One region of the Oceanobacillus sp. E9 genome, then DNA from elsewhere that is predicted to be linked to it. Evidence: riboswitches for the same ligand, from Rfam matches in the RefSeq annotation. Region 1 holds a riboswitch; each other region holds the start of a gene.
What was found. A riboswitch is a leader RNA that binds a small molecule or an ion and turns the genes downstream of it on or off. The one in region 1 is predicted to bind thiamine pyrophosphate.
Positions count from the first base shown of each region.

Region 2: another riboswitch for thiamine pyrophosphate. It lies ahead of thiM (hydroxyethylthiazole kinase); the one in region 1 lies ahead of thiT (energy-coupled thiamine transporter ThiT).
Region 3: another riboswitch for thiamine pyrophosphate. It lies ahead of thiW (energy coupling factor transporter S component ThiW); the one in region 1 lies ahead of thiT (energy-coupled thiamine transporter ThiT).

Region 1 is NZ_LSNA01000007.1:538,289-548,278, reverse strand. Features, by position in the region: gene spoVAD (stage V sporulation protein AD) at 1-553, shown strand, start outside; gene spoVAE (stage V sporulation protein AE) at 550-900, shown strand; gene AQ616_RS12260 (DUF1657 domain-containing protein) at 913-1,116, shown strand; gene AQ616_RS12255 (DUF421 domain-containing protein) at 1,128-1,985, shown strand; gene AQ616_RS12250 (zinc-binding dehydrogenase) at 2,227-3,207, opposite strand; gene AQ616_RS12245 (ArsA family ATPase) at 3,221-4,144, opposite strand; gene AQ616_RS12240 (cory-CC-star protein) at 4,165-4,422, opposite strand; gene AQ616_RS12235 (carbon starvation CstA family protein) at 4,526-6,259, opposite strand; gene AQ616_RS12230 (hypothetical protein) at 6,584-7,996, opposite strand; gene thiT (energy-coupled thiamine transporter ThiT) at 8,133-8,702, opposite strand; TPP riboswitch at 8,826-8,929, opposite strand; gene AQ616_RS12220 (M3 family oligoendopeptidase) at 8,988-9,990, opposite strand, start outside.
Region 2 is NZ_LSNA01000009.1:302,354-312,343, forward strand. Features, by position in the region: gene AQ616_RS17605 (transporter associated domain-containing protein) at 1-282, shown strand, start outside; gene AQ616_RS17610 (FtsW/RodA/SpoVE family cell cycle protein) at 341-1,510, opposite strand; gene tsaD (tRNA (adenosine(37)-N6)-threonylcarbamoyltransferase complex transferase subunit TsaD) at 1,729-2,739, opposite strand; gene rimI (ribosomal protein S18-alanine N-acetyltransferase) at 2,736-3,185, opposite strand; gene tsaB (tRNA (adenosine(37)-N6)-threonylcarbamoyltransferase complex dimerization subunit type 1 TsaB) at 3,178-3,885, opposite strand; gene tsaE (tRNA (adenosine(37)-N6)-threonylcarbamoyltransferase complex ATPase subunit type 1 TsaE) at 3,896-4,345, opposite strand; gene thiL (thiamine-phosphate kinase) at 4,355-5,317, opposite strand; tRNA gene AQ616_RS17640 (tRNA-Asp) at 5,471-5,547, opposite strand; tRNA gene AQ616_RS17645 (tRNA-Met) at 5,619-5,695, opposite strand; rRNA gene rrf (5S ribosomal RNA) at 5,783-5,898, opposite strand; TPP riboswitch at 6,224-6,326, shown strand; gene thiM (hydroxyethylthiazole kinase) at 6,417-7,196, shown strand; gene AQ616_RS17660 (Lin0512 family protein) at 7,230-7,589, shown strand; gene tenA (thiaminase II) at 7,613-8,302, shown strand; gene AQ616_RS17670 (thiol-disulfide oxidoreductase DCC family protein) at 8,731-9,099, opposite strand; partial or broken gene AQ616_RS19350 (zinc-binding dehydrogenase) at 9,229-9,614, shown strand; partial or broken gene AQ616_RS19480 (ISL3 family transposase) at 9,780-9,944, opposite strand.
Region 3 is NZ_LSNA01000008.1:163,620-173,609, reverse strand. Features, by position in the region: gene thiM (hydroxyethylthiazole kinase) at 1-213, opposite strand, end outside; gene thiD (bifunctional hydroxymethylpyrimidine kinase/phosphomethylpyrimidine kinase) at 240-1,034, opposite strand; gene tenA (thiaminase II) at 1,027-1,713, opposite strand; gene thiW (energy coupling factor transporter S component ThiW) at 1,710-2,219, opposite strand; TPP riboswitch at 2,296-2,411, opposite strand; gene AQ616_RS14510 (LytTR family transcriptional regulator DNA-binding domain-containing protein) at 2,506-3,549, shown strand; gene AQ616_RS14505 (ABC transporter ATP-binding protein) at 3,661-4,509, shown strand; gene AQ616_RS14500 (ABC transporter permease subunit) at 4,506-5,207, shown strand; gene AQ616_RS14495 (DHA2 family efflux MFS transporter permease subunit) at 5,481-6,905, shown strand; gene AQ616_RS14490 (APC family permease) at 7,090-8,499, opposite strand; partial or broken gene AQ616_RS14485 (aminotransferase family protein) at 8,550-9,897, opposite strand.

The DNA.
Region 1 (9,990 bases):
AAAACCACCTACTGCTCAGTGGACAGTAACAGGCGCTGGTTGTGCATTAGTAGCAAAACAAGGAAATGGGCCCTATGTAACATCTGCTACGATTGGAAAAATTGTGGATATGGGAATGACCGACCCATTCAATATGGGTGGAGCAATGGCAGCAGCTGCAGCTGATACAATTGAGGCACATCTACAAGACAAGAAGATTGATCCTTCTTATTATGATTTAATTATTACTGGAGATCTTGGTCATATTGGTAGAGAAGTTTCGTTAGATTATATGCATGAACGAAATATCGATATTAATCCGGATCAATATGTAGATTGTGGCTTAACCATTTATCGAGAAGGTCAGCCAGTGTTAGCTGGTGCAAGTGGTCCAGCTTGTTCAGCTATCGTGACTTACGGACACTTTCTAAAGCAAATGGCAGAAGGTAAACTAAAACGTATTTTAATAGTAGCAACTGGCTCGCTTCATTCTCCATTATCGGTGAATCAAAAAGATCCTATTCCATGTATTGCCCATGCAGTATCTATTGAATCAGGGAGTGATAACGAATGATTTTTTTCTGGGCTTTTGTTGTTGGTGGCCTCATCTGTGTGATCGGCCAACTAATGTTTGATGTATTTAAACTTTCTCCTGCACACACGCTAACTATTTTAGTCATTAGCGGTGCAATTCTCGATGGAATCGGATTATATGAGCCCTTAATTGATTTTGCGGGTGCTGGAGCAACTGTTCCTATCACTAGTTTCGGTAACTCCCTTGTACATGGAGCAATGCAAGAGGCCGAGAAGCACGGACTGATTGGAGTAGTAACAGGAATGTTTGAGGTTACTAGTGCTGGTATTTCAGCGGCAATCATTTTTGGAGTAATTGGAGCATTAATATTTAAACCAAAAGGATAGGGGATGTCATTTATGACTGTAGGATCACAAGTAAAAAGCTGTTACGCTTCTATAAAGAGTATTGAAAGTGCCCTAGAGTCTCTACATGAGACTACTCGAAATAATGAACTGCAAACCGCTATTGAACAAGCAAATATACTTCTATATGAAGTAAAAAATGATATGAACAATCAAGTAATAAAATTGACAAAAGAGGAACCACAGTATAAATCTTAGGAGGATGTCATATGCCAGAATGGACAATTGTAATATTTCGCTCCTTCACTTTGATTATTATTCTTTTTCTTTTAGTTAAATGGCTTGGCACAAAACAAATATCACAATTAAATGTTTTTGAGACCATTACAGGTATTGTGCTAGGAGGAATAGCCGCTGTCCATACAATGGATCCAAGTACTAACTTTTACTATGCACTGCTTGCTATGTTTATCTGGTTTATTGTACCTTTTGGAATAGAAAAGTTCTCGTTAAAAAGTAAACGAGTTAGAGATTTTACAGAGGGAAAAAGTACTGTTTTTATACAAGATGGAAAGATTATGGAGGATAATTTAAAAAAAGAAGGATACTCGACCGATGAATTGATGGAAAAACTAAGGGATAATAATGTTTTTTTAGCATCCGATGTAGAATTTGCTGTACTTGAGCCTTCTGGTACATTCAATATTCTTCCTAAAAAAGAAAACCGACCTTTAACTGCTAAAGATTTAGGGATAACCGTAGCACCTGATAAAGAACCGCAAACAGTAATTATGGATGGCAATATCATGCTAGAACCATTGGCAAATGCTGCTTTAAATCCAGAATGGCTTCATACAGAATTAGAAAAACAAAATATAACACTCGAAAATGTATTCCTAGGACAAGTAGACCACCAAGGTCAATTGTACGTTGATCTTTACGATGATCATCTTGCAGTAGCTACTCCGAATCAATCGGCTTTACTATTAGCAACAATAAAAAAATCACAAGCGGATTTAGAACTTTTTGCCTTAGCAACAGATAATCCTACTTCAAAATCCATCTATCAAGCTTGTAGTGAAAAAATGAACAAAGTGCAAAACATTTTAGAACCACATTTAAATTAGAAAATAAACATACTAAGATTATTTAGTAAGAGGAAGACAGAAGTATTTAGTCAAAATATAAACCCAAATGATTTGATTCAACAATCCGTTTTTAGAAATATACTCCGCCTATCCAACAGGCTGCTGGTGAGCCTCCGGTGTCTCATGAACCGGAGCTCCCTATGCCTTTACCCTCAAACGATTATCAGTATATTACTTACGATTATTTATTATTATCCTTTGTTAATTACATATAATGGTTCTAAGAGATGCGTATTGCTATTTTCCCAAATTGTTTTCCTGCTTTTAAATACTCTAAAGCATCTAAGCTTTCTTCTAAATTAAAAACCTTATCTACAACTGGATGCGTTTCATATTTAATGTAATGATCCAATGCAGCCTCTAACTCTTCTTTACATCCCATCGTAGTACCAATTAGCTGGTATTGTCCATAGAAAAATGAACGTAAATCAAATTCAATTACATCTTCCGTAGTTGCTCCAAATGTAACAAACCGTCCACCTTTTTTTAATACAGCTAAAGAACGATGAAAAGTGGCTTTCCCTACACTGTCAATAACCATATCTATGGTTTCTTCCTTTAAAGCTTTTTCCCAATCATCCGAAGTATCCAGTACAACGTCTGCCCCTAAATGTTTCGCTTTTTCTTGTTTATCTTTACTACGTGATGTAGTAATTACTCGAGCTCCATGATTTTTAGCAAAATGAATTAGAAATGATGCAACTCCGCTTCCTGCACCAGGTATAAATACAGTCTCACCGGGTTGTAACTTACCCTTCGTAAAGATTGCTCGATAACCAGTAATTGCTGCCAAAGAAAACACGGCTGCTTCTTCCCAAGACAAGTAAGCTGGCTTTGGTTCTACTTGGTCTGAGGCAATCACTATTTTCTCAGCTATGGTTCCATGATCGGGCATCCCTAAAATGTCAAATTCTTCTGGGGGAGCATCACTGTTTTTTTTCCATCGTAATGACGGATTAATCATTACTTCATCTCCAACTTGTACGTTCTGCACTCCATCTCCGATAGACTCTATCACTCCAGCACCATCAGAACCAAGAATTAAAGCCTCTTGATTACTGCCTCTTCGTTTCGGAATTGCTAAGTCTCTTCGATTTAAACCTGCTGCCTTTAATTTAACAATAACTTCATTTGAAGCTGGTGTTGGCTCGTCCATATTTTTGATTGTAACTCGATCAAGCTCGTGTACTAATCCTCTCATCTAATCATCCCTTCTACATAAAGCTATTCATTTTCTCTAATTGCTCCATACTTGTTATATCTTCGGTAAATAATGGGATTGTAACTTTATTTTGGCTTTGAAAATACTCATTGATTAAATCCATATACTGTTGTTCATGTTCTTTTCTTCTTTTATAAAACGAGCCATCTACATTTTCAGGTAATACTTTATTTATAATTACAGTATCAACAAGAAGATGGTATCGCCCTAACAAAGCAATTGCTTTTTTGGTTTCCAATATAGGAAGTCTTTCAGGATTTAATACGAATAGAAAACCTGTTTGTTGTTGATCAAGTAAGATTTCCCTTGCTTTAGAAAAGCGAAGCTGTCTTTCGTGTAGAACATCGTATATCGGATCTTCTACAGCTGCTCCGTCATTTAGTAGTTGTGAATAATTATCGTTTGTTTTCTTACGCTTTTTTAATAATCCCTCTATCCATATCCCCATTAATTCCGGTAGAGTTAACAAGCGAATTGTATGTCCAGTTGGAGCAGTATCAAATATTAGTTTATCAAACTGATTCCCTTCCTCCAAAATGATTGAAATCAATTTATCAAATAAAGCTGCTTCGTCGGCACCAGGAGAAGCTTTTGCAGTATCCAACTGTCGGTTAACCTCGTCAATCATTCCGACATGCACCACACCTTGAATATTTTCCTTCACGGATCGAATATAAAAATCGGTCTCTATTTCAGGATCAATTTCTAAGCCATAAAGAGAATCAGCTAATTTTTTTATTTTCCCACCTATTGTTGTTTGAAATATATCACCCACATTATGTGCAGGGTCGGTTGATATAAGTAATGTCTTATTGCCCTCCTTTGCTAATTTCCAAGCAATTGCAGCAGCAGAACTTGACTTACCTACTCCACCCTTACCTCCAACAAAAATAATCCGTTTATGTAATACTTCCATCCCAAATCCCCTCTCTTCTATTAGCAACAACGAATACCACTTAATGGAGATTTATCCATTCCCATTCGCAAATGCCAATCATGAAAATCTTCGATAATATACGGGTACAACTCTAACGTATAGTAGTAAACTGGGTTCGGGATTCCAAGCATTTCAGAATAAAGTAATAATAAGAAGAAATCATCTTCATTTCGTAATTCTCTAGCCACTTCTTGCCGATGTGGCAAACTAATGACTTCCTCGTAATAATAGATTAGTTTCTTGATTTTTTCCAACATCAATTATGAACGCTCCTTTCTTCTACAGCGAATATGAAAATACTGCCTCAAACCAGCACAACATGTATTTATTGTTCCAGTTATTGAGACAGTATCATCAACGTTATTCTCTATCGAATGGATCATCTTGTTTTTTCGTTAATTCATGAAAGGCGGTGAAAGCAATCCAAATTGCAAATACAAAAATAATTGCTCCTAATACAAACAATAACATATTAGATCCAGTTCCAAACCAAGACCATTCAAAGAATACTTGTTGGAACATCGCAAATAAGGTCATAAATATAACGAAAATCATCGGAATAAGTGTAACGAGATAGTTACTTCCTCTACGTTTTAACCAAATAGAAATAAGGAATAAACTTATTGCTGCTAGGAGTTGATTTGCAGTACCAAACAATGGCCATATGAGATAACCACCAGACCCAAATCCATTCGGTCCCTCTGGAATCAATACTAGAGCTGTACTGGATAATACTGCAACCGAGGTAGCAACATGTGTTTTTGTTAATGGCTTAATATTATATTCAATACCTAACTCTGCAATAATATAACGCATAAGACGTACGGATGTATCTAATGTTGTTGCTGCAAAGCTAACAACTATGATGGAAACTATTGTTGTAGCTATATCAGTCGGAATCCATAAACCCTGCGCTAAATTAGCTGCACCTTCTACAAAATTACCTAGTCCTATCGCATTTGCGTCTGAAAATGATGCGTATGCTTGAGAAAATGCATCTGTATTTGCAAATAACGTCCCAACTGCAAGTATAGATACAAGAGCGAGTACTCCCTCACCTACAGCACCAAAGTATCCTACAAATCTTGCATCCGTTTCTTTATTTAATTGTTTCGATGATGTTCCTGATGACACTAATCCATGAAAACCAGAGATAGCTCCACAAGCTATGGTGATAAATAGTAATGGCAATAGACTTTTATCTGGACTCTCATTAATAGCTGGTGCTGAAATACTAGGATTTGTGAAGATGAGTCCTAAATAGAGAATGCCTAATCCTACTACCAACTGATGCGAATTAATAAAATCTCTTGGTTGTAGTAATTTCCATACCGGCAATGTCGAAGCAATATAAACATAAACCATTAAAATGACAATCCAAATTAAAAATGCTGTTGATACACTTCCTAATCCAAACAACCCAGCTCCATCTTCTCCACCCATAAAACGCACAAGATCAATTTGTAAAAAGTCAAATCTACTTGCTAAAATTGCTGTTAAATACATAATTGCAAGCGCAACAAGTGAAGGGATTAACATTTTTTTACTTCGTTTATAAGCAGCGTATCCAATCCAAATTGCTAAAGGGATTTGAATGAATACTGGCAAAACACTAGATGGATAACTAATAAATAAATTTGAAATTACCCATGCAAAAACTGCATTTACCATCAAAACTAATATTAATATAATAAATAAAAATAATAGCTTTCCTCTTCTACCAATTAACTTATCTGCGATAGTACCGACGGAGTATCCTTTATTTCTAACAGATAATGCTAATGTTCCAAAATCGTGAACTCCTGCAGCAAACACCGTACCTAAAACTACCCATAAAAAAGCAGGTAACCATCCCCAGTAGATTGCAATTGCGGGCCCAAGTATTGGAGCAGCACCTGCTACAGAGGTAAAATGATGTCCCCAAAGAACAAATTTATTGGTCGGAACATAATCCACACCGTCCTTATAACGATGTGCAGGAGTGACATAGTTTGGATCTAATCGAAAAATCTTTTCCGCTACAAACTTAGAATAATAACGATAACCCAATATAAAAATAACAATACCGATTAGAGCAATAACAATAGCATTCAATTGCATACCTCCTCTTAAAAATATATTTGTATCAACTTATGTGTAAGCGCTTTTATTTAGTACAACCTAACTACTCTGAATCTATTTTTTATGTACTATCTTTTTTACAATTTAAAAATTGAATACTTTTCGTCATCAATTATCATCACCTCCTTTATTATATTATTAGAATTATTCTAACATATTCGACAAATTTGTATAACCTATTTTTAATTAATTTCAATTAAAAAATGCCCTCACACGTTCTGTAACCTCCAATTATTATTGAAATTGAAGTCTACGAAACAAGTAAAGGCATCGTAATTTGATTGTCTTATCACAGTTCTAAAGAAAGATAACTCCTACGATTGTTGCTATAATTAATCCGACTATTACAGGAATGAAATTCTTTCTAACCAAATCCATTACAGATACTCCACAAAAACCTGCTATTGCAATTAATGATGACCAAGCAACAATGGTGCCGCCACCCGTCCATATAGCTCCTAATTGACCAATACTTGCTAGTGTAGCAGCATCTACTCCACTTGTCTGAAGAGAAGCAGCTAATGCTCCCGTTAAGGGCAATCCTGAAAAACCAGAACCGTCTAAACCAGTAATAATTCCAATGATTAACACACTGAAAGCAACTAAAAATGAGCTTTCTGGTAGATATTGTTGAATGGAAGCAACAATATCAAATAATAATGCAGGCCCTTCTTCTACACCTAATATTTTGCCTGAGAACTCGGGACTACCAAGAAAGAAAAAGCCAGCGATAGGTATAACTGGCCCCATAGCTTTAAAAGCAAATACAAAACCATTAGTAATATGACTTCCTACATAGTCTAGTGCGTTTTGTTTTCCAAACGCTACTGTTGAGAGCAATAACAATATTACTGCAACTCCACCAACAAATGCAGCTCCATCACCACCTACTAATTCTGTATTCGCAATAAACTTACCATACATCATATACACGACTACAGCCAACAAAGCAATTGGTACAATAACTGCAAATAGTTTACTCCATGTTTGTAACTGTTTCGTTTTAGGATGGTGTACAGAATGCTCCGATTGCTGCAGCTGTTCTAATTCTCTTTCATTTTCCGGATCATTTTTTGAACGAATATGTTTGCGATAGAGTGTGTATGCAATTACGATTGCAACTCCACCAGCAACTAATGAGAGGATAAGTGAACGATCTGCAACGATACTTGTATCTATATTTGCTGCAGTTGCCGATAGGTTTGGAGCAACTTGGACGATATAATCAGATGATAATGCCATGCCTTGACCGGCAATTGCAATTGCAACTGCAGCTACCATTGCCGGTAACCCCGCACTAATTGCAGCAGGTACCAATAATGCACAAATTAACGGTACCGCTGGAGTCGGCCAAAAGAATAATGAAATTACATAGGTTACCCCTATTAATACAAAAAATGATACGTGCCCATTTACCATTACTCTTTGTATTGGCTGTATCATTCGCACATCTGCTCCGAGGTCTTTTAATGAATGTAATAAGGCAAGCATAAACGTAATAATCAAGAATATACTGAATAACTCTTGTGCTGCAACTAGATTAGCATGAAAGATGGCTGTAAATCCTGAAACAATACTGCCATTAAATACCCATGATAATATGAAAGTTCCTAATAAGGTCGGCAGTACAATCCCTTTTCGAAAAATCATTGTGATGATAATTACGAGTGTAAACAACCCATAAATGAAATGCGCTAGAGTTAATGTCATCCTACATTCTTCCTCTCTTTGAATGTACTATAGCCTATGCAAAGAGAAGTGTTTTCGCTACTGTAACTATCTTTCACTTAATAATAAAAGCCTGAGAACTTTTGGTCCTCAGACTTTGTTTGTGTGAGCAAATTGCCTACTTTGATTGAAGTAATGTTTTTGGTTGTTTATGGAATAAAAAGAATACAGCTAAAGCACTCAGTATAAAAGAAGGTAACATATACGAGCCATTATACAGAAGAGAATATAACCACGCTGGTTGTCCTTCTACTGCAGATCCAAAGAATACAATCCCTGCAATATAATGTGCAATAAAACGTGCAAATGAACCGATAAATACCCCTAGAGTAATTAAAAATAAGTATGATTTGATCTTATTTTCTCGAACATTTTTTTGTACTGCTTTTGCTACAACTCCTGCTAAACCAATAACTGTAAATGCGATTGCGTAATCTATGAATCCTTGTAATGGCACCATTACATATGCAGTCCCTACAGCAATTTGTAACATTCCCCATAGAAATCCTGATAATAAGCCACCTTTTAGTCCCCACCGAAACGCAACAATGAATATTGGAATCATCGCAAAATCAATAGAGCCGCCTTGTGGCCATAATTTTATTTGTAACGGAATTAAATCTAGTAAAAGTGCAAGCGCCGTAAATACAGCAACCTCGACTAAAAATAATGTCTTTATTTTTGTCATTATCTACTCTCCCCTTTAAGGTCAGAAACCGTTTTTTCACACAACAAAAAAGTAATGCCAAAGGGAAGCTTCTTGATGGGACTGCATTATACAGCCTTTGCTCCGCTCACACATTACTACTAACCATCAAAAAGACTACAATCCCTACGCTAGTATTAACTATCAGGTTCAAAGGGTCAGAACAATCATTGTCCACTCTCAGCCATATGGCTCCCCTTGCAGGCTTTTCTATTTACTTTTTTGCTATATTTTATTGTACGTTAAACTGGTTATTTATACAATAGTTTATAATTGAAGAAATGTCTCAACATCTTCCACACATAAGGAGATTGCCTCTTCCCAAAATCCATCTTTAGTTAAATCAACATGTAAATGTTTTTGTGCTAATTCTTCTACAGACATTCTTCCGGTATCCCTCAGTAAAGCTATATAATCATCTTCAAAACTTCCACCTTTTTCTTGGGCATGTTTATAGATTCCGAGACTAAATAAGTACCCAAATGTATACGGGAAATTATAAAAAGGTACTCCAGTTATATGAAAATGCATTTTTGAAGCCCAGAAGTTTGGATCATATTCATCCAATCTATCGCAGTACGCTTCTTTCTGTGCTTCTACCATCAATTGATTTAAGCGGTCTACCGATACCATTCCTTTTTTTCTTTCTTCATAAAAACGCGTCTCAAACAAAAATCGGGCATGTATATTCATAAAAAATGCAATACTACGCTGAATTTTCACTTCGAGTTGGGATCGCTTTTCTTCCTTTGTTGCCGCAGATTGTACAGATGCATCTGCAACAATCATTTCCGCAAAAGTAGAAGCAGTTTCAGCTACATTCATTGCATATCTTTGATTCAATCCATTAACATCATTCATTACATGTTGGTGATAAGCATGTCCGAGTTCATGAGCCAACGTCGCGATATTAGAAGACGTTCCAGAATAAGTCATAAAAATTCTTGTTTGTTCACTGTTTGGAAAGCTTGTACAAAATCCACCAGGACGTTTTCCTGGTCGATCTTCTGCTTCTATCCAATTTTTTTCAAAAGCCATTTGAGCAAAGTCTGCCATTTTAGGACTAAATTTCGCAAAATGATTAACGATAAATGCTGCACCATCTGAATAACTTTTCTTTTCTTCTTTTTTTCCAATTGGAGCACCAATATCATAAACACTTAATTTATCCAGTTCTAATAATTCAGCTTTCCTGTCTAAGTACTTTACAAAATGATGTTTATTTCTTTCTATTGCGCCCCACATCGCATCAAGAGTTTCTTGCTTCATA
Region 2 (9,990 bases), on a different contig from region 1:
CTGGCTGGAAATAGATACCGAATTCATGCTCATTCACCATTGTACGAATTAGAAGGTATACTGGGCATCACTTTTCCTGAAGAGAATTTTAATACTTTAAGTGATTTCTTAATCGATCAATTAGGCTATATTCCTGCCAATCATGAGAAGCCGAACCTTCTCTATAAAAATGTACAATTCGAAGTAACTGAAATATCTTCACAACAAATACATTCTGTTATAGCAACCATTTATGAAGAAGGAGTAACATTTATCGATCAGTTTCATAAGCAACCTAGTTAATAAGATAAAAAACTCTCTTTATCCACAATGATGGATTCAGAGAGTTTTTTTATAGCTTTTATTTAAATAGATAGTCATTTTGTATCGTATGTTCCACCGCTACTCGGTAAACTATTGCCAATCCTAACATAGTGGACATGACAGAACTACCTCCATAGCTTATAAGTAGTAACGGAATTCCTGTAATAGGCATGATCCCAATTGTCATCCCGATATTTTGAAACACATGGATAAGCATCAAACTTAAAAATCCAAAGCAGAAATATGTGCCAAATGGTGAATGTTTATAAATGCTTAAACCTAAAGTTACTAAACGGTATAAAAGCATAAAGTAAAGAAAAATTACAATTGCGCTTCCAATAAATCCAAAGCTTTCACCAATTACAGAAAAGATAAAGTCTGTATGCGCTTCTGGATATTGTACTTCTAAACCACTCATTCCTTTACCAAACAATTGCCCAGAACCTAATGACATATGTGAGCGTTCGAACTGGAATGTCGCATCTGCTGATTGTTGTGATGGATCAAACCAAGTCATAATTCGATCAACTTGATATGGTGCGACTCCAAGAACATCAATGGCAAATTGCGGAAATCGAATAATTGCTAGAATAGCAGCTGCTGCTATAGATATCAAACCGACAATTAATGAAACAATAATCTTCCAATTAATACCTGATAAAATAGTCATCATTCCTGCAATAAACAAATACACCATCGACGTACCAAAATCAGGCTGTAGCATAATTAACCCAACTGGTATCAATGTATAAACAATCAGTTTAAGTAGTAACATAATATCCGTTTTCATAGTTTGAACTTCTATCTTTTCTTTATGGCCAGTTATCGTTGCTGCTAGAAATAAAATCGTCGACATTTTCGCAAATTCGGCAGGTTGAATGGACAACCCAGGTAAGGTGAACCAACTATTTGCTCCATTAATTTCCCTTGCAATTGCATCAGGACTAATAAGCAAGAGTCCCAATAAGAAAACTCCACCTAAATAGATATATATACTACCTCTATATAACTGTTCGAGGTCGATAAATTGTATCGCTGCTACAAAACAAACACCAATACCAAAAAAAGCAATTTGTCTTATGACAAAATTTGTATTAGTTTGATCAATTTGCTGCGCATTATAAATAGCCAATAAACTAATGATTACAAATCCTAAAAAGAGTAGGATTAAATCAGTTTGAAAATAATAATTTTGTTTTTTATTCATCGGATTTCCACCAAATTTCTTCCTGTTAATATCCTTATTTAATACAACACTTATCCACAACAAAAAGCTCGAAAAATGTCTAAAAAACTCGAACTAATAAAATTTATACACATAATCCACAACCAAATGAACAGTTATCCACTTTTTCATCCACATTTAAAAGATGATTACGTAGCTTATCTACATAATATATCCACACCCTTGTGAATAACCTGTGATTAATCAAGCAAAAGTGAAGGATTTGCATTTAAATCGAGTGTGGAACGATGACCCTTTTCAAACAATATGGTGCCTGCAGCAGCAATCATTGCTGCATTGTCTGTACATAGTTGAATTGGTGGAATATATAATGGAAAATCCTCGTCTGAAAAACGTTTCTCTAGACTTTTTCTTAACCCTGTATTAGCAGCTACTCCACCTGCTACAATAACTTGATTTACGTTATATTCTTTCGCTGCACGATATGTTTTTTCTGTCAGTACTTCCACAACACTAGCTTGAAAACTTGCAGCAATATCTTCTGCATTCAACGTCAACTCACGTTGCTTAGCATTATGAATTTTATTTATTACGGCAGACTTCAATCCACTAAAACTAAAATCATAACTATCTGCTTCTAGCCAAGCACGCGGAAAATTAATCGACTCTTCACCTTCAGCAGCTAAGCGATCAATTTGCGGACCACCGGGATACGGTAATTTCAACATACGAGCTACCTTATCATACGCTTCTCCTGCGGCATCGTCTCTTGTTTCCCCTATTAATTCATAATCACCATGTTCCTTCATTAGAACTAATTCTGTATGTCCCCCAGAAACAATAAGGGCTAACATTGGAAACTCAAATTCATGCGCTAAACGATTTGCATAGATATGACCAGCAATATGATGCACCCCAACTAATGGTTTCTTTTTAGCAAACGCTAATGCTTTCGCTGCATTCACACCTACTAATAAAGCTCCCACTAATCCAGGCCCCTCTGTAACTGCAATGGCATCTATATCTTTCCAAGTAACACCAGCTTCAGTAATTGCCTTTTCAAGCACAATTGTAATTTGTTCAACGTGATGTCTAGATGCAATTTCAGGCACAACTCCCCCGAAGCGTTTATGGCTTTCGATTTGAGATGCAACTACATTGGACATAATCTCTCTACCATTTTTTACTACAGAGGCTGCAGTCTCATCACAACTTGTCTCTATACCTAATATAATTGTATCTTTTTTCATTTTACATTCACCCACATCACTATGGCATCCTCATGATTATCCGTGTAATACCTTTTACGAATACCACCAGGAACTAAACCAAATTTTCTATATAAGGACTGTGCTGCTATGTTTGATGCACGCACTTCTAGTGAAAGACGTTCTACTCCTTTTGATATGGCAAGCTGCATCACATAACGAAATAACTTTTCACCTAGTTTATTTCTACGATAACTTGGTAAAATAGCAAAATTTGTTATTTGCGCATCATCTAAAACAATCCACGAACCAATATAACCAACTATTGTATGCTCTATTTCAACGACATAATAATACGCATGAGCATTTTCTATTAATTCTTGATAAAAAATATCCGTTGTCCAAGGTGTTTGAAAACATGCATTTTCTACATGTAAAACTTCAGGAATATCAGTAAGTTCCATTGGACGTATCGTAATATTATTCATTCGCTTGATGTTCCTTCTGACTTTTTTGCCAATTTGCTTCTGCTTCCGCTAAACGTAAATAATTAGGGACGAGCTCATGAATGGATTCCGATTCTATATTCATCCCTGCAAGACCTAAATGCGAAGCTTTTGGAAGATGATAGACAGATTCAGGGATAATTGCTAATTCCCCTAATTCCTCTTTAATTAATTCTTTAAATTCATGAATATCTGGACTCAAGAATACTACCTTTTCGCCCTGCTTTTTTAATTTATCAAGCATGGAAGTCATAAGTGAATTTTCTTCTTCGATTACTTTTTCAATTTTATTATCATTAAATTGATATCCACCAGTAAACACTAATCCTCTTCTCGCATCAAAGAAAGGACATATAATTCCGTTAAAGAACTTTCCTTGATATGCGAGTACCTCTAAACTGGAGACACCTACTACTGGTATTTGTAATGCCCAAGCCATCGTCTTTGCAGTAGATAGGCCTATTCTTACTCCAGTGTATGACCCGGGACCTTTTGCTACTATAATTCGATCAAGATCTTCTGGTTGTATAGATACTTGATGCATAAGACTTTCAACAGCAGGCATTAAACGAACGGAATGATTCTTCGTGAGATTAGTTGTAAGTTCTGCGATTATCTCTCCATTCTTTAATAATGCCACACCTAATACTTGATTGGAAGTATCGATTGCAAGTATATTCATACATAAACTCCTAACCGTGTAATTCGTTTACTACTTGTTCAAAATGAGACCCTCGAGGATACAAATCAATTTCACGAATATCTTCATTATCCGTGTACTGAATAGATATATCTAAACGATTCTCGGGTAAGAATGGCTCAATAAACCCTGCCCACTCAACTACAGAGACTCCATTCCCATGAAAATATTCATCAAAGCCAATATCTTCAAGTGAATCCTCCAAACGATAGACATCCATATGATATAAAGGCATTTTCCCACGATATTCTTTCACGATTGTAAACGTAGGACTCGTAATATGACGCTTCACTTCTAGTCCAGAAGCAATTCCTTTCGTAAACGTTGTTTTACCAGCACCTAGCTGACCTTCTAACGTAATAACATCACCAGGATGCAACAACTTTGCTATTCTCTGGCCGAGAGTTTTAGTCTCTTCGGGAGAATGAAGCTGTATTTTCATTTAATTCACCTACTTCAAATGCGTATATCCGCTTTTTTTAAGCACTTTACGCACATCATTATCTTCTATATAAACAGGATGCTTGTTTTCTTCTATAACATTACCAATTATCGTTAATTGGGTGTTTGTCTGCTCAGCAGCTTTTTTTACTACATCCCAATCGTACTTAGCGACTGTGCCGAGAAGTTCAAAATCTTCGCCACCAGATAATTTCCACTGATACTGTTGCTCATACGTAAATTGATTAAAAGAACGTGAAACTGGTATGTCATTTTCACTTAGAACTATAGACACATTAGAGGCTTCTGCAATTTCACTTGCCTCATTAGCAATCCCATCACTAACATCATTTAAAGATACTCTTTCCAGACTTTCTAGAGCTTGCGCAAAAGCCACTCTCGGTTCTGGTTTTCGATGTCGACCTATATAAAAATCTTGATCAATATATCTGTTGTTTTCATTGGTCAGGATATGAAACCCTGCCTGAGAGTCCCCTAACGTGCCCGTAACAAAAACAATGTCTCCTTCTTTAGCATGCTGACGACATCGAGCTTTATTTGTGTTGGTATATCCAATTACTGTAATAGAGATTGTTAATTGTTTACCTGAAACGGTGTCTCCACCAATAATATCCATATGATATTTCGACGCTAAATCATCCATACCTAAATATATCTGGGACAGCTCCTCTTGAATCCAATTCTTTGGTATAACGATAGAAACTAAATAGAAACTAGGTGAAGCTCCCATTGCTGCTAAGTCACTTATATTGGCTCCTAATGCACGATAACCTATATGATATGGTTCCATTGTAGAACGAGAAAAATGTACATCCTCTACAAAGGTATCTACTGCCGTAACAATATCCATCGAACTTCGAAAAACCGCGGCGTCATCTCCAATTCCTTTTAACAGAGAAGACTGTTGATAAAACTTCGGCTTAATCGAATTTATAAAAGAAAACTCATCCATTTAAAATCACCATTCTTTGTATTCACTACCAACTATCATAGCAAAAACAAAAGAAAAAAGAAAAAAATTGGACGACTAAATTATGTCTACAAACTAAAAAAACACAGGTTTCAATTAAAACCATGTGTTCTACAACTTCTAATATAATTTTCATGGCGGTCCGGACGGGACTCGAACCCGCGACCTCCTGCGTGACAGGCAGGCATTCTAACCAACTGAACTACCGGACCAACTTTTTACTTATGTATGGCATCCAGTATTTCAGTGAATCTGGATCTTACTATAGTAATATTAAATAATTTGGTTGCGGGGGCAGGATTTGAACCTGCGACCTTTGGGTTATGAGCCCAACGAGCTACCAGACTGCTCCACCCCGCGATATGACTTATGATATGGAAAATATGGTCATACACTTCTATGTGTTATACTCACATATTATATCCAATCTAAGGATAAATTATCCTTGCCTGGCGGCGTCCTACTCTTGCAGGGGTAAAACCCCAACTACCATTGGCGCTGAAAAGCTTAACTTCTGTGTTCGGCATGGGAACAGGTGTGACCTTCTAGCTATCGCTACCAGACAATCCTTAAAAACAAGGACAAGTAATATTATATCCATATAACTATAAAAAAGCAATACCTTTTTAAAATTTTTTTATATTTTTTTATTTCATCGTTTGTTTTTATGAAAAAACAGCTTGTAAACGTTGAAATGAAGCTCTAGTATTGCAAAACAAATTACTTCTTCTAGATTACTTTATAGTCGACTACTTCCAAAGCCAAGTCATTGCTATAAAACTGTCACTAAAATATTCGTTGTATTAAACTTAGTAATTACGGAAATTGACTCATATGAATAATTTTACTTTTAAGAAAAAATGAAATAAGATATAGGTAGAATAAATAAAAATCCACTAGGGGTGCCATTTGGCTGAGATAAGATTCATTTCTTAATCCCTTTGAACCTGAACTGGTTAATACCAGCGTAGGAAAGTGGAGTTGGCGAGTTATACCTATTCTTTAGCTGTATACACAACCACTCCATTTTCGGGGTGGTTTTTTTGTTCTTCATTCTAATTTTTAGAGAGGAGATTTTTTGATGGATACTATTACAAAAATTAAAGAAGATAAGCCGTTTATTTTTAATATTACCAATGAAGTTGCGATTAATTTTGCTGCTAATGGTTTAATCGCAATCGGAGCGTCACCTGCGATGTCCCATACTCCAAGAGAGGCAAAAAACTATGGAGAAATTGCCGACGCAGTAGTGCTGAATCTTGGGACATTAACGGAAGAACGTGGAGAAGCAATGTTAAAGGCTGGAATAGCAGCAAACGAAAATGGGGTTCCTGTTATTCTTGATCCCATTGCAGTTGGAGGCACAGATTTTCGGACGGAAATCATTGATGACATACTTACAACGGTAAAGCTAGCCGTAATACGTGCTAATGCAGGGGAAATAGCTGTGTTGGCTGGTAAGCTAGAAAAAGCAAAAGGGCCAGATTCCATTATTCAAGAAAACGATCCAGAAATAGCAAAAACAGTCGCTAAAAAATATGATACGGTTGTCATTTCAACTGGAAAAGTTGACGTTGTGACCGATGGTGAGCGAACTGCGTTATGTAAAAACGGGCATGAAATGCTACAAAACATTACGGCTAGTGGATGTTTACTTTCATCTTTTGTTGGACCTTTTGTAAGCGTAGTTGATGATTTTTATAAAGCAGGTATATATGCTGTAACAAGTTATGGCATTGCAGCTGAATTAGCAATGGCAAAAGCAGCGGGGCCTGGAACATTTATTCCAGCCTTACTCGACGAGTTGTATTTTCTATCGGATGAAAAAGTAGAAAAATACAAACAAGTTCAAGAACTATAAGGATATATTTCATTATGGAAAGAGGGAAAGCAAATGGAAAATCTTCTATTTATCGAGACAGGGACAGGAGTAGATGTACATGGACAAGATGTGAATATTGCATCAGAACGAGCAGTAATGCATGCAATCCATACCAATTCTATGCCAGGAATGAAGAAAATTCTACCAGATGGTGATTTAGATAAGATGAAGGTACATGTAAAACTGGGCATCCCATTGGATCAGGAAAAATTGGATCACTACAGAATAAAACAATTAATTCCTTATGGCACAGTCACTGTTGAGGTCTTGCCTGGAGGCATGGCAACAACTAGTGGGATTTTTCTGGAAGATCAGCAGGATAAAAACGATTTAATGTATATTGTTAATGCTGTTGTAGAAGTAGGCTATTAAACAAAAATTAAGGAGGATTCTCTATGCGTTTTTCAGAGTCATTGCGAGAGGCAACGAAAGAGAGTTGGGAGTTAAGTTTAAATCATCCATTTGTACAGGGTATTGTAAGTGGTGATTTGCCACTAGAAACATTCAAAAATTATATTCTGCAGGATATCTATTATTTGAAGCATTACGGCAAGGTGCATGCTTTTGCGGCTGCCCATTCAGATGACTTTCATGTTGCTGCTAAACTGGCTGAAAAAGCAAAGAAGACAGCTGAAGCAGAGTTAACGGTGCATAAGGAGCATGCAGAAATTTTACAGATTACAGATGCGGAAATCGAGAATTTTAAACCAGCACCAACTGCCTACGCGTATACATCACATTTGTACCGTGCGTCGTTGTCCGGAAGTTTAGCTCAAATTGTAGCCGCAATGCTGCCATGCTACTGGTTATATGCGGATATTGGTTTGACCTACAGGGATGCGAAACCAAAAGAGAAAATTTATCAAAACTGGTTGAACACCTATGGGAGTGATTGGTTCCAGGAATCCACACAGGAAATGATTGACCTGCTCGATACATTAGCTGAACAAGCAGGAGAAACAGAGAAGGAAAAAATCAAAACACAATTTATTATCGCGAAAGAATATGAGCTTGCATTCTGGGAAATGTCCTATACGTTTGAAACATGGCTTTCGGAAAAAGCAACAAATCTAGCATCCTTTTAAATAGAGGATTTTTAATAATAAGTGAACTACTTATAACTTGTGGTTAATATAATCAACCCATAACAGCTTCGTGTAAAATGTAAGTTACCAGACAAACAATTCATTGGAAGGCTGGTATCTTACGTTTATGATCTAAATGCATCCTCTTATTGCTTTATTTAGTGATGTAAATAAAGCAATAAGGAGGTAGCTTGTTTTTTATTGATTACATTTTCCCCTTACCCCAACAATTATTTTAGAGCCAGTTTAGTTGACTAACAAAGAGCCCATGCCGTATGCTTCATAAAGCACGTTTTTCAGACCGAAAAAAATAGGTGAAGAAACTTGTAGAGCGGATGATAAAGAGAAGGCTGTGGAAGCGAGAAAGATATATAAAATAACCAGGATCTTTTTTTACATGTTCTGTCACTACCTTTCTTTTTTGCCAGTCACAGCTTATTATAAGGCACTCTTCCAAACCATTTATAACGGCGAGTTGAAATAAAACGGTATGCAGGATCACCAATTTTTTGTGCGAACGGTAAATAAAGCAATAAAGCTAAAGGGATAGTGGCTGGTAGTAAAGAAAGAATCTTGCGGACGGTATTAAATCCTGTCAGAATTCGTTTATCTTTGGTATACATATAGATTTCGTCATACATATTTTTATAGTTATTGGCTCTCTCTTTTATTGAATCACTTAATTCCTGAACAGGGTACCAGAAAATGGTGTTATTCCAGTCCAGACTTTTCAGTACTGCCTTCACTGTCCTACATAAAGGGCATTCAGCATCGAAAAATACAATATGTTTATTCAAACGATTTTTCTCCCTTCTGTTTCAGATGTCTTTTCTAGTTTAAATTGTTTTCCATCATTTGTTGATTTGTATATATTCCCTTAATAACTTCAATATAAATACATTTCCTTTTACTTCTTCTGAGTAAACCATGTACTGTTTTATAAATCAGATCATCTTACTGAGTAAATAATGGAAGTCAATGTTGGTTCTATTGATTCTATTTTAGATGTAGTGGGCGATGTATTGTTCTTCACTTCCCTTTAAGTATTGAAAAAAGGCGGGAAGTTTTGTACATCTGATTTTGCTGGTGGTCAAAAGACAGAACTCGACTTTAGAACCATGTACATAAAACATATTATCCTGTATGGCTCTGTTTTAGGTACAAGACCAAATTTCAACGAATGCTAGAAGAAATTTCAAAGGGAAAAGTTAACCTAGTTATTGATCGTACATTTCCTTTGGAAAAAGCAAGAGAAGCCCAGTCGTATTTTAAAGAAGCGGGGAAAATTGTTTACTTACTGAGGAATAAATAGATGAAAAGGTTAACCAGAATAAATTTGGTTGATCTTTTTTATTTTTTTAGTAAATAATTAGCCTATTTGTATTCTTATAACGGAATATATTAGCCTAAAGATAACATGAAACCAAAGACTTACACAAAACAACTCGAATTTGAGTCGCCAAGTAAAGGGGGGTTACTTTAGCGTTCGATAATCATGTACCTTGTTTGTCCAATCACCACACTGCGGACAGCGATGAGAGGTTCTCTCCAACTCCCACCTAATGTAATAAATACCTTCTCTTACTTCTGTATCTAATATATTTCCTTCTTCCAACCCAGGTAATGTTATGTTAGAATCCAATTGCACGCATCTCCTTTTTGGTTTGTTTAGTGGCTTAAACAATGAT
Region 3 (9,990 bases), on a different contig from region 1:
TTCCAATTCAATGGAAGTTAACGTACCGATGTTAATTAAAACGGCATTTGAAATTGCGGCAATTTGTTCTGCTTCTTCTATCGCTTTTGCCATTATTGGCGAACCGCCGAATGAAAGTAACCCATTAGCTGAGAAGTTCATTACTACTTGATTGGTTAGGTGATGCACAAGTGGTTTAGTATCACGAACTTGTTTAATAATATCGACTTGCATATATCTCCCTCTCCTTATTTTCTCCTTTATCTTTCCCGAATTGCCCAGTGATTTGTCGGTCCATTCCCATAACCGAGCTCAAACGATTTGGATATTGCAGCAGTAACAAAGTCTTTTGATTTCTGAACTGCCTCTACCATGGAGTACCCCTTAGCGAGATAACTAGTTATAGCAGCAGAATAAGTGCAACCCGTACCGTGAGTGTTTTTTGTATTAATTCGTTTAGCTGAAAATGTATGAATCGCAGATCCATCATATAGAAAGTCTACTGCCTCTGCTTTCATATGGCCCCCTTTTATTAATGCGGCATCCGCATTGAAATGATCAACGATATGTTTTGCCGCATCTTTCATGTCTTCTAATGTTTCAATAGAATGACCAGTAATAAATTCTGCTTCTGGAATATTAGGAGTCACTAGTGCGGTTTGGGGGAGCAAATATTCTCTTAAAAATGATCGGGCCTCTGTATCTATTAGCGAGTCACCGCTTGTTGCAACCATAACTGGGTCCATAACATAAGGTGCATCCATTTTCTCAATTTTTTTGGAGATTATTTCCATCATTTGTTTATTGGCAATCATTCCCGTTTTAAGGGCATGAATAGGCATATCCTTTATTATAACTTCAAGTTGATCTTCAATCATATTGATTGGCATATGATGGACGGAAGTTACACCAGTAGTATTTTGAGCTACTACGGAAGTAATGACAGACATGCCGTATGTTTGAAGTTCTTGAAATGTTTTTAAATCTGCTTGTATTCCAGCTCCACCACTAGGGTCTGTGCCGGCAATCGTTAATGCACATGATACATTATTCATTATTTATATCCTCCTTCAATGACGGCCACTCCTCAGTAGACATAGCCATTTCCCAAAATAAGTATTCTAATTGACAACTCTTTCGGAAAGCAATTTTCATACTTGCTTTTTCTTTTTCTGAAGCATGTCTCGCATGTTCATCAAGTCGTTCACACATTTCCTCAACATCTTGTTTGGTATTTGCATAACATTGAATCCATATTTGAAATGGGTGATTATCCGATACTTGCCACGTTTCATTTAGATATTTTCCGATCTCATAATACGTCCAAGGGCATGGCAAAAGCGCACTAATTGCTTCACCTGTAGTTCCTGTTTGGGCATGATACATCATATGTTTAACATAATGATCTCCTGTTGGAGGTAATGGCTGTCCTTGTAAGTCTTCGTAGTTTACATTAATATACTCACAGAAACACAGATGGGCTTGGATTTCGTCATGTAATGAAAACTGCATTAGAGCACTAAAGTAAGCGATGTCGTTACGATGATTTGCATTACCAATAGCTGAGCCGATAGTTTTCATAAATCCATTTAAATAAGCATAATCCGCTTGAACATAGTGACGAACTGCATCTACGGATAGTATTCCCTTTCCTATCCCTTCTACAAACGGGTGATTTTTTATAAGTGTAAAAATATCTTCGTTTTCTAATTTTAGTTCTTCTGAGAATTTCATGAGTAATCTCTCCTCTGAGTGTGTGAGAGTTCTGGTTTCACTTTATGAACTCGAGATAAAATAAACCAACCTATGGACGCTCCTGAAACACTACTAATGATGAATGCTGGTAGAAATGCAAGCGCACCAACACTCGATCCCATTAAAAAGTTAGCAAAAGGAACAGCAAGAAAAGAACCAATAATCCCGGTTCCAAGTATTTCTCCTGTAACTGCTAAACGATGATGCCGCCATTTTTGATAAAGTACCCCTGCAAAAAATGCGCCTACCATACCTCCTGGAAAAGCTAGTAATGTTCCTAAACCTAAGAGATTTCGAAGTAAACCGATCATTAAAGCAACTCCAACAGCAGGTCCTGGACCAAGTAACACTGCTGACATAACATTTACTGCATGTTGTACAGGATACGCTCTTGCGACACCAGCAGGGAACCATAATAACTGTGAACCAATCGTTCCAATGGCAACAAGTACTGCCATCAATGTTAATACACGGGTGTTTTTCACTTTATCTCTCCTTTCAAAAACAAAAAACCAAGTCCGAATAAGGGACCTGGTTTTGGTATACTGAGAATGTAATCATCAAAATTATTGACTACTTCCCTACGCTGGTATTAACCAGATCAGGTCCATAAGAGTCGGAAAGTAGGTGCTTTCCTCTCAGCCCACACATCTCATTGGGCACCCCTAGTAGTTGCTTTTCGTATTTATTTACTTCATATTAACTGTAACAAAATAAATAAATTCTGTCATCTGTGTACATAAAATTGGGATTCAAAGGAGATTGAGATAGATGCTTCAATTGAAAGAAATAGAATATCGACATGGGGACCACATATTGTTTTCGACGTTTAATTTAACAATTCAAAAAGGGGAAGTTGTTGCTATTCATTCCTCTTTAAATGTCCGTCAAATGTTAATCAAAATGATTGTTGGAGATAAAAAAATCATTAACGGTAGTATCGAATTAAATGGAAATAAATTAGAAGATAAAGTGGAATATTTTCAAGCATTAGGGCTTCAATTATTGAGTAACTCCCTTTACGAACGGATGAATATAAAAGAGTATTTTCGATTTATTGAAAAATTATATCAAACGAATGTCAACCATCAAGAATTGATTGAAAAGCTACAATTGTATGAAGTGAAGGATAAACGAATTAGCAAATTAACAGAGTCTGAACAAAGGCGAGTTCATTATGGGAAAATAATTATTCAAGATACAAGTATTATTCTTTTTGAGGAGCCAGATTTAAATGTTGACCTAGAGACGAAACGAGTATTGGTTCATGTTTTAAAACATCTTCAGAAGAATAATAAAGGTGTATTAATATTGACATCTAATATGGAAAGCGCAATTACATTAGCAGAAAGTGTATATCGACTTAATGAGGATGGGTTACAAACGGTTGAAATAAAAACAGAAGAAAATGATGAAAAGCAAGAGGAGGTAGACAAGGCTTCAGAAGAAGGATTAGATAAGCAAGATTTTTCTTTTCAGCTAAATAAAATACCATCGAAAGTTAATGACAAGATAGTACTACTTGATCCTCCGGAGATTGATTATATTGAAAGCGATGAGGGTCAAGCGGTAGTACACATGAAGGGGTCATCCTTTCGAACAGCGTTTACACTTCGCCAATTAGAAGAAAAATTAGAACATCAGGGATTCTTTCGATGTCATCGATCTTATATTGTAAATTTGCAAAAAGTACGTGAAGTAATTACATGGACGAGAAATAGTTACAGTCTTGTTTTACAGGATAAAGAAAAAACTCAAGTACCATTATCGAAAACAAAGATGGTTGATTTAAAGCAAATTTTAGGGGTCGATTAAGCTCCGTTTAACCGATTATTTACTCCATTCATCGGAAATTTAGTGCGAAGACCTTGATATAACAGTATTCTGAAGATGCAAATGAAAATTAGATTTTCAGGAGGTAATAACATGACTTCAGTCATTGAAGTAAGTCATTTAGAAAAAGTTTATCAAAATAAGCAGGCACTAAACGATGTGAATTTTCAAGTCGAAAAAGGGGAAACATTTGGATTTTTAGGTCCGAGTGGTTCAGGAAAAACAACAACAATAAAAATATTAACTGGACAATTAACACATACTTCTGGAATAGCAAAAGTATTTGGGATTCCAGTTCAACAATTAAAATCGCCAGCTCAACGTAAACGATTTGGAGTTGTTACAGATAATAGCGGCTTATATAACCGTCTCACTATCTATGATAATCTAAAAACGTACGCGCAGTTATATGATGTACAAGAGAACCGTATTAATGAAGTATTAGAGATGGTACGGTTACAAAATGAAACAAAGCAACAAGTAGCCAAGTTATCAAAAGGTATGACACAACGTGTACTCTTAGCAAGAGCATTACTCCATAAACCTGAAATATTATTTTTGGATGAGCCAACCTCAGCATTAGATCCAGTGAACTCTAAGCACATTCATGAAGGATTAAAGGAATTGAATAAGCAAGGTACAACAGTATTTTTAACAACACATGATATGGAAGAAGCAGATCATTTATGTCATCGTGTAGCGTTTTTGAATAAAGGTTCTGTGCAGTTATTGGATAGCCCTAAAAATTTGAAGAAGCAATATCGTGAAGAGAAAGTGTTACTAGAATTAAGGGATGGGAGAGAATTGGAATTACCATTAGAACCTTCCGTTGCTAATGACATTCAACGATATATTTCAGAAGATCGTGTAGAAACTATCCGCACAAAAGAACCAACATTAGGGGATATTTTTGTAGAAGTAACTGGGAGGGAACTAGTATGACTTTTTCTGTAAAACGTTTTATGGCAATTTTTCAAAAAGATTTAAAGGACTTATATCGTAATTTATATGTCTCTTCAACGATTATCTTACCACTTGTATTTGCACTTATATACGGAAGGATGGATGTTGTTCCATTAGAGATTCATATATTTATCATTAGCATTTCTTTATCGATGGTAGGTGCATTCCTTCAATGTGCAATCATTGCGGAAGAAAAGGAAAAGAATACACTTCGTGGTTTAATGCTTTCTCCTGCTACAATTACTGAGATACTAGCAGGGAAAAGTGCTGTAACAGTAGTAATCACATTATTAATTACGTATATCTCTATGTTAATTTCAGGATTTTCACCTTCTAATGTTTTACCAGTAGTATTAGGTGTTGTACTATCACTTATTTTCTTTATTACACTAGGGACTTGGTTAGGGTTAATTACTCGTTCCGTTTTAGAAGCTTCCATCTATATTTTACCGGTGATGTTTATATTTGGAATGGCTAATATGTTTATTGGATTCGCAGACGACTACCCTATTCTACGAGTGTTAGAGTATACACCTACAATTCAGTTATTCGAAATAGCGAGTATAACCAATGGAACTTTTGCAAATTACTGGCAACCATTTGCAATTATTGGGGCGTGGATAGTGGTGGGTACTGGATTAACAGTATTGTCCTTTAAGAAACGAATGATGGATTAATATAATTCCCAAGTTTTATTAAAAAACCAATAATGAACCAGAATATAAATGTTAATGGTCTGCAATGGAAATCACAGCGTTTTATTCGCCTTTTGTACCAAATATTAGAGTCCTCCGTTTGCTTAAGAATCGGAGGACTCTTCAAGCTGTTGTCTTGGGAAATTGAGTCTATCTATAAAAAACTTAAAAAAATTATTATAGATTCTTTACGGGTTTTCGTTTAATCTATAAGAAGTGTTTTAATTTTTGTGTTTTTTAAAGGGGGGCATCATCATGAATCAAATCCATCGACCAACCGTAGTAGCACTATTGTTAGCAGGATCTTTTATTGCAATTTTAAATCAAACGTTAATGATAACAGCAATTCCTCCTATAATTATAGAAATGGGTATTACGGCAAATAGTGCGCAATGGCTAACAACGGTTTTTATGCTTGTAAATGGAATCATGATACCAGTAAGTGCGTTTTTAATTGAACGGTTTACAACGAGACAATTATTTATGTCAGCAATGGGGATCTTTGCTATCGGTACATTAGTGGCAGGTCTATCTCCTGTTTTTGAGATGTTATTAGTTGGGAGAGTCATTCAATCTATTGGTGCAGGAGTCATGCTACCACTTATGACGACGGTATTCCTACTAATTTTTCCGATTAACCGCCGAGGTTCTGTAATGGGTTTAATTGGTTTAGTTATTTCTTTTGCTCCAGCTATTGGGCCAGCTTTATCAGGGTGGGTAACAGGACATTTTTCTTGGAGATATTTGTTCTTTATTATCTTTCCAATTGCTGTCATTGATATGATTGTAGCTTATTTTGCTTTGAAAAATGTAACAGAGGTAAAAAAGACAAAGCTCGATGTCTTATCTATTATTCTATCGTCGTTTGGGTTTGGTGGAATTCTCTACGGTGTGACCAATGCAGGAAATTATGGTTGGGGAGCTCCAATCACGCTGATAACATTAGCTATTGGAATTATTTCATTAATGTTATTTATTTTCAGGCAGTTAAAACTAACACATCCAATGCTAGAGTTCCGTGTGTTCAAATACGCTATTTTTCCTTTTAGTGTATTTATTGGTTCAATAACATTTATGGGACTCATTGGTACAGAGACATTAATTCCTTTATTTATGCAGAACATGCGTGAATTTAGCGCATTTCAAGCAGGAATGGCAATGTTACCAGGAGCGTTAGTTACAGGACTTCTTGCCCCAGTAATTGGTAGAATGTTTGATCGACACGGTGGGAAATGGATTGTTCTTCCAGGTGTCGTTATTATTACCCTAGCTACTGTTCCATTTATTTTTATAGATACAGAAACGACGTTTGTCTTTATAACCATTTTGTACGCTATTCGTATGTTTGGCTTAGCATTAATTATGATGCCGATTCAGACTGCTGCACTTAATCAGTTGCCTAATGAATTAATACCTCATGGAGCGGCAATGGATGGTACGATGCGTATGACAGCAGCTTCTGTTGGTACTGCGGTTTTAGTTTCTGTTATGACTTCTGTAGAGTCTATGGCAGAGAATCACGTAGCACGTCCAGATATCTTAGGTGTGAATGTATCGTTTGCTGTGATTGCGGTATTAGCACTATGTACGATTATTGCCTATTTCTTCATTAAATTTGACCCATCACCAGCTAAAGTAGCGAAGGTGGAAAGAAATAGGTCAGATAAAGAATTTAAGTAAAAATATATGTAGACTTCTGAGAAAAATGGCTTAAGCGAGCCCCTGATAAATAAGACAACAGAGGCTCGCCAGCCGCCTTTGAACAGTGGAGGATATATTCCTTCGGTGTGGTTTATCTTTTAACTATAAAACACTTTTATAAAAAGTATATTAACTCATTTACTAACATGGAGCAGAATTGCTTTTACGCACTTCTATTTACTTCTTTTTTCATGTGTTCATCTGTATTTTTCTTTCCATATTTCCTCATCGAGTAATTGTATAAAACAAATCCTAAAATAATCCAAGCACCGATGATAAGCCATTCATAAGGCCAGATTAACGCAGATGGCATACCTGGGAGGTAAAGAATCGTTACACCAATAGACATAATGGTTGCTATCCAACCAATCGTAGTTCCACCGGGGAGACGGAAGGGTCTTTCCATTTCTGGTGCTTTCTTTCGCAAAATAATAAATGATATAGCAACCATTAACCAAGCGACAACCAGCCCAAGTCCACCAGCATTGACTAACCAAACCAAAGCTGGTCTTCCTAAAAGCGGAGCTGCAGTTGATAACAATGCAATTAACAAAATTGCTTTATGTGGGGTATTATATTTAGGATGTAATTGGCCGAGAGATTTTGGGAGCATTCCGGCCTTTGCTAAAGCATAAATTGCCCTACTTCCTCCAACGTAAAATCCAATCCAACTCGTTAATATTCCGCCAATACCGCCTAAGACAAGAAAATTCCCCATCATTTCACTATTTCCAAAAGCCTTGGCCATTGCATCAGCTGTAACTAAATTGGATGCATTAATTTCAGTTGGTGTTAACATTCTAGATACACCAAAAATAATTGCTATATACCAAATTATGGCTACTACTACAGATAAGATAAGTAATTCTCCAATTTTTTTCTTCGGTAGATTAATTTCTTCTGCAGCTTGTGGTATAACATCAAAACCAACAAACATAAAAGGTGTCATCATAAGTACAGTCATAATGCCTACCATTCCTGTTTCAAAAAGTGGATTCATATTATTTATACTACCGCTAAACGTACTTCCAGTAATGAGCATGATTCCTGCAATGAAAATTAAAATAGTTAAAATGAAATTAATAACTGAAGATAGTTTAATTCCTCTATAATTAATCCATGCAACTAATGCTGAACCAATAATTCCCACACCAGCCCAAGTTAATGTCACATCCCAACCAGCAATTGTGTAAAGGTATCCTTGACTATAGTGGGGGACAAGGTATTCAAATACCGTTGGTAAAGCTACTGCTTCAAAAGCAATAACTGAAACATAACCAAGAATAATTGCCCATGTAGCGATGAATGAAGTAACTCTTCCCATGGCCTTGTATGTATACACATGTTCCCCTCCGACAAATGGAATTGCAGAGGACAATTCTGCGTATGTTAAACCAACAAACACTACAAGTAAGCCACCGAGTAAAAATGCAATAATTGCACCAAGCGATCCAGCTTCTGATATCCATAACCCAGAAGTTACTACCCATCCCCAACCAATCATTGCTCCAAATGCAAGGGCAAAAACATCTTTTTTATCCAACGATTTTAATAGCTTTTCCGAGTTGTTCATCCAATTCCCCCCTAGAAATAGTTGATTTATTATATCGTCTCGTGTCTTGATTAATCTTGGGCTACACCTAGTTTTTGTTGAACAAATAATATGGCGTCACTTATTCGAGAGATAAGTTCTTTGGTTTCTTGTTTTGTAATAATTAACGGTGGGGCAAAACATAAGATGTTCGAACCATCGTAAGTGACCCCTCTTGATATTACTCCTCGTTCATGTAGTGCATTAATAACAACAGGGGTTATACCAACATCTGGAGAGAATGGTTGACTGGTGGAAGAATCTTGTACAAGTTCAATAGCTCCTATTAATCCGATTGCTCTAACTTCTCCAACAATAGACGATTTTTTTTTGGATTTTTTGGAAGCCATTCAGTAATTCCAATCCTCTTTCTTTTGCGTTAGTGACAAGTGATTCTTGTTCAATGATTTCTATATTTTTTAATGCAACTGCAGCAGCTGTAGGATGACCACTATAGGTAAATCCATGGAAAAGAGTTCCTTTTGATTTTTCTTTTAAAACAGTGTGAATATGATCGGATACGACAACACCGCCCATGGGAATATATCCACTAGTAACACCTTTAGCAAAGGTCATTGCATCCGGTATAACATGCCAATTTTCCATACCAAACATGGTTCCTGTTCTCCCGAAACCGGTAATTACCTCATCAGCAATAAAAAGGATATTATAGAAGTCGCAAAGTTCTCTTACTGCCTCCAAATAATCTGTAGGCGGAATCAATACACCTCCAGCTCCTTGAACAGGCTCTACAATAATTGCTGCTATAGTCTCTTTAGTTTCTTGTTCTATCATGGATTGTAACGATGTGATTGCTTTTTCTGTAGTTGAACGATAAGGTGTTTCTACATGTAAAAAGTCATTCATCAAATGACCCGCCATATTCCAAAATTCAGGTATGCCAGTTATACTTGTAGAGGCGGCAGCCACTCCATGGTATCCTCTTTTTAAAGAAATGATTTTTCTTTTGGTGGGTTTGTTTTGTATTTTCCAGTAATGACGTGAAAGTTTCACAGCGGAGTCATTTGACTCTGAGCCACCTGATGTGAAGAAGACAGCATTTAGTCCTTGTGGAGTAAGTTCTGCGATTTTCTTTGCTAATCGTATAGCAGGTTCATGACTAAATGTTGAGAAAGCAGAACTGAAAGCGAGTTTTTTCATTTGTTCTGATGCAACCTCAGCTAATTCAGTTCTTCCATGTCCGATATTTACATTCCAAAGAGAGGAAACTGCATCGATATATTCTTTATTATTTGTATCTGTTACATAAATACCAACACCCTTAGTCATAATTGCCTTAGCTCCATCTTTTTGTTGCTGCATAATGGATGATGTTGGGTGAATAAAGTGTTTTTTATCCAATTCAAATAAATCTTCCATTTTACAAAACCTCCTTATTTAAATACAAAAACCAGTCATAAAGACAGAATTAACCCGTCGATATAACTGGTCCTTGATCTAATTCCGTGCTTT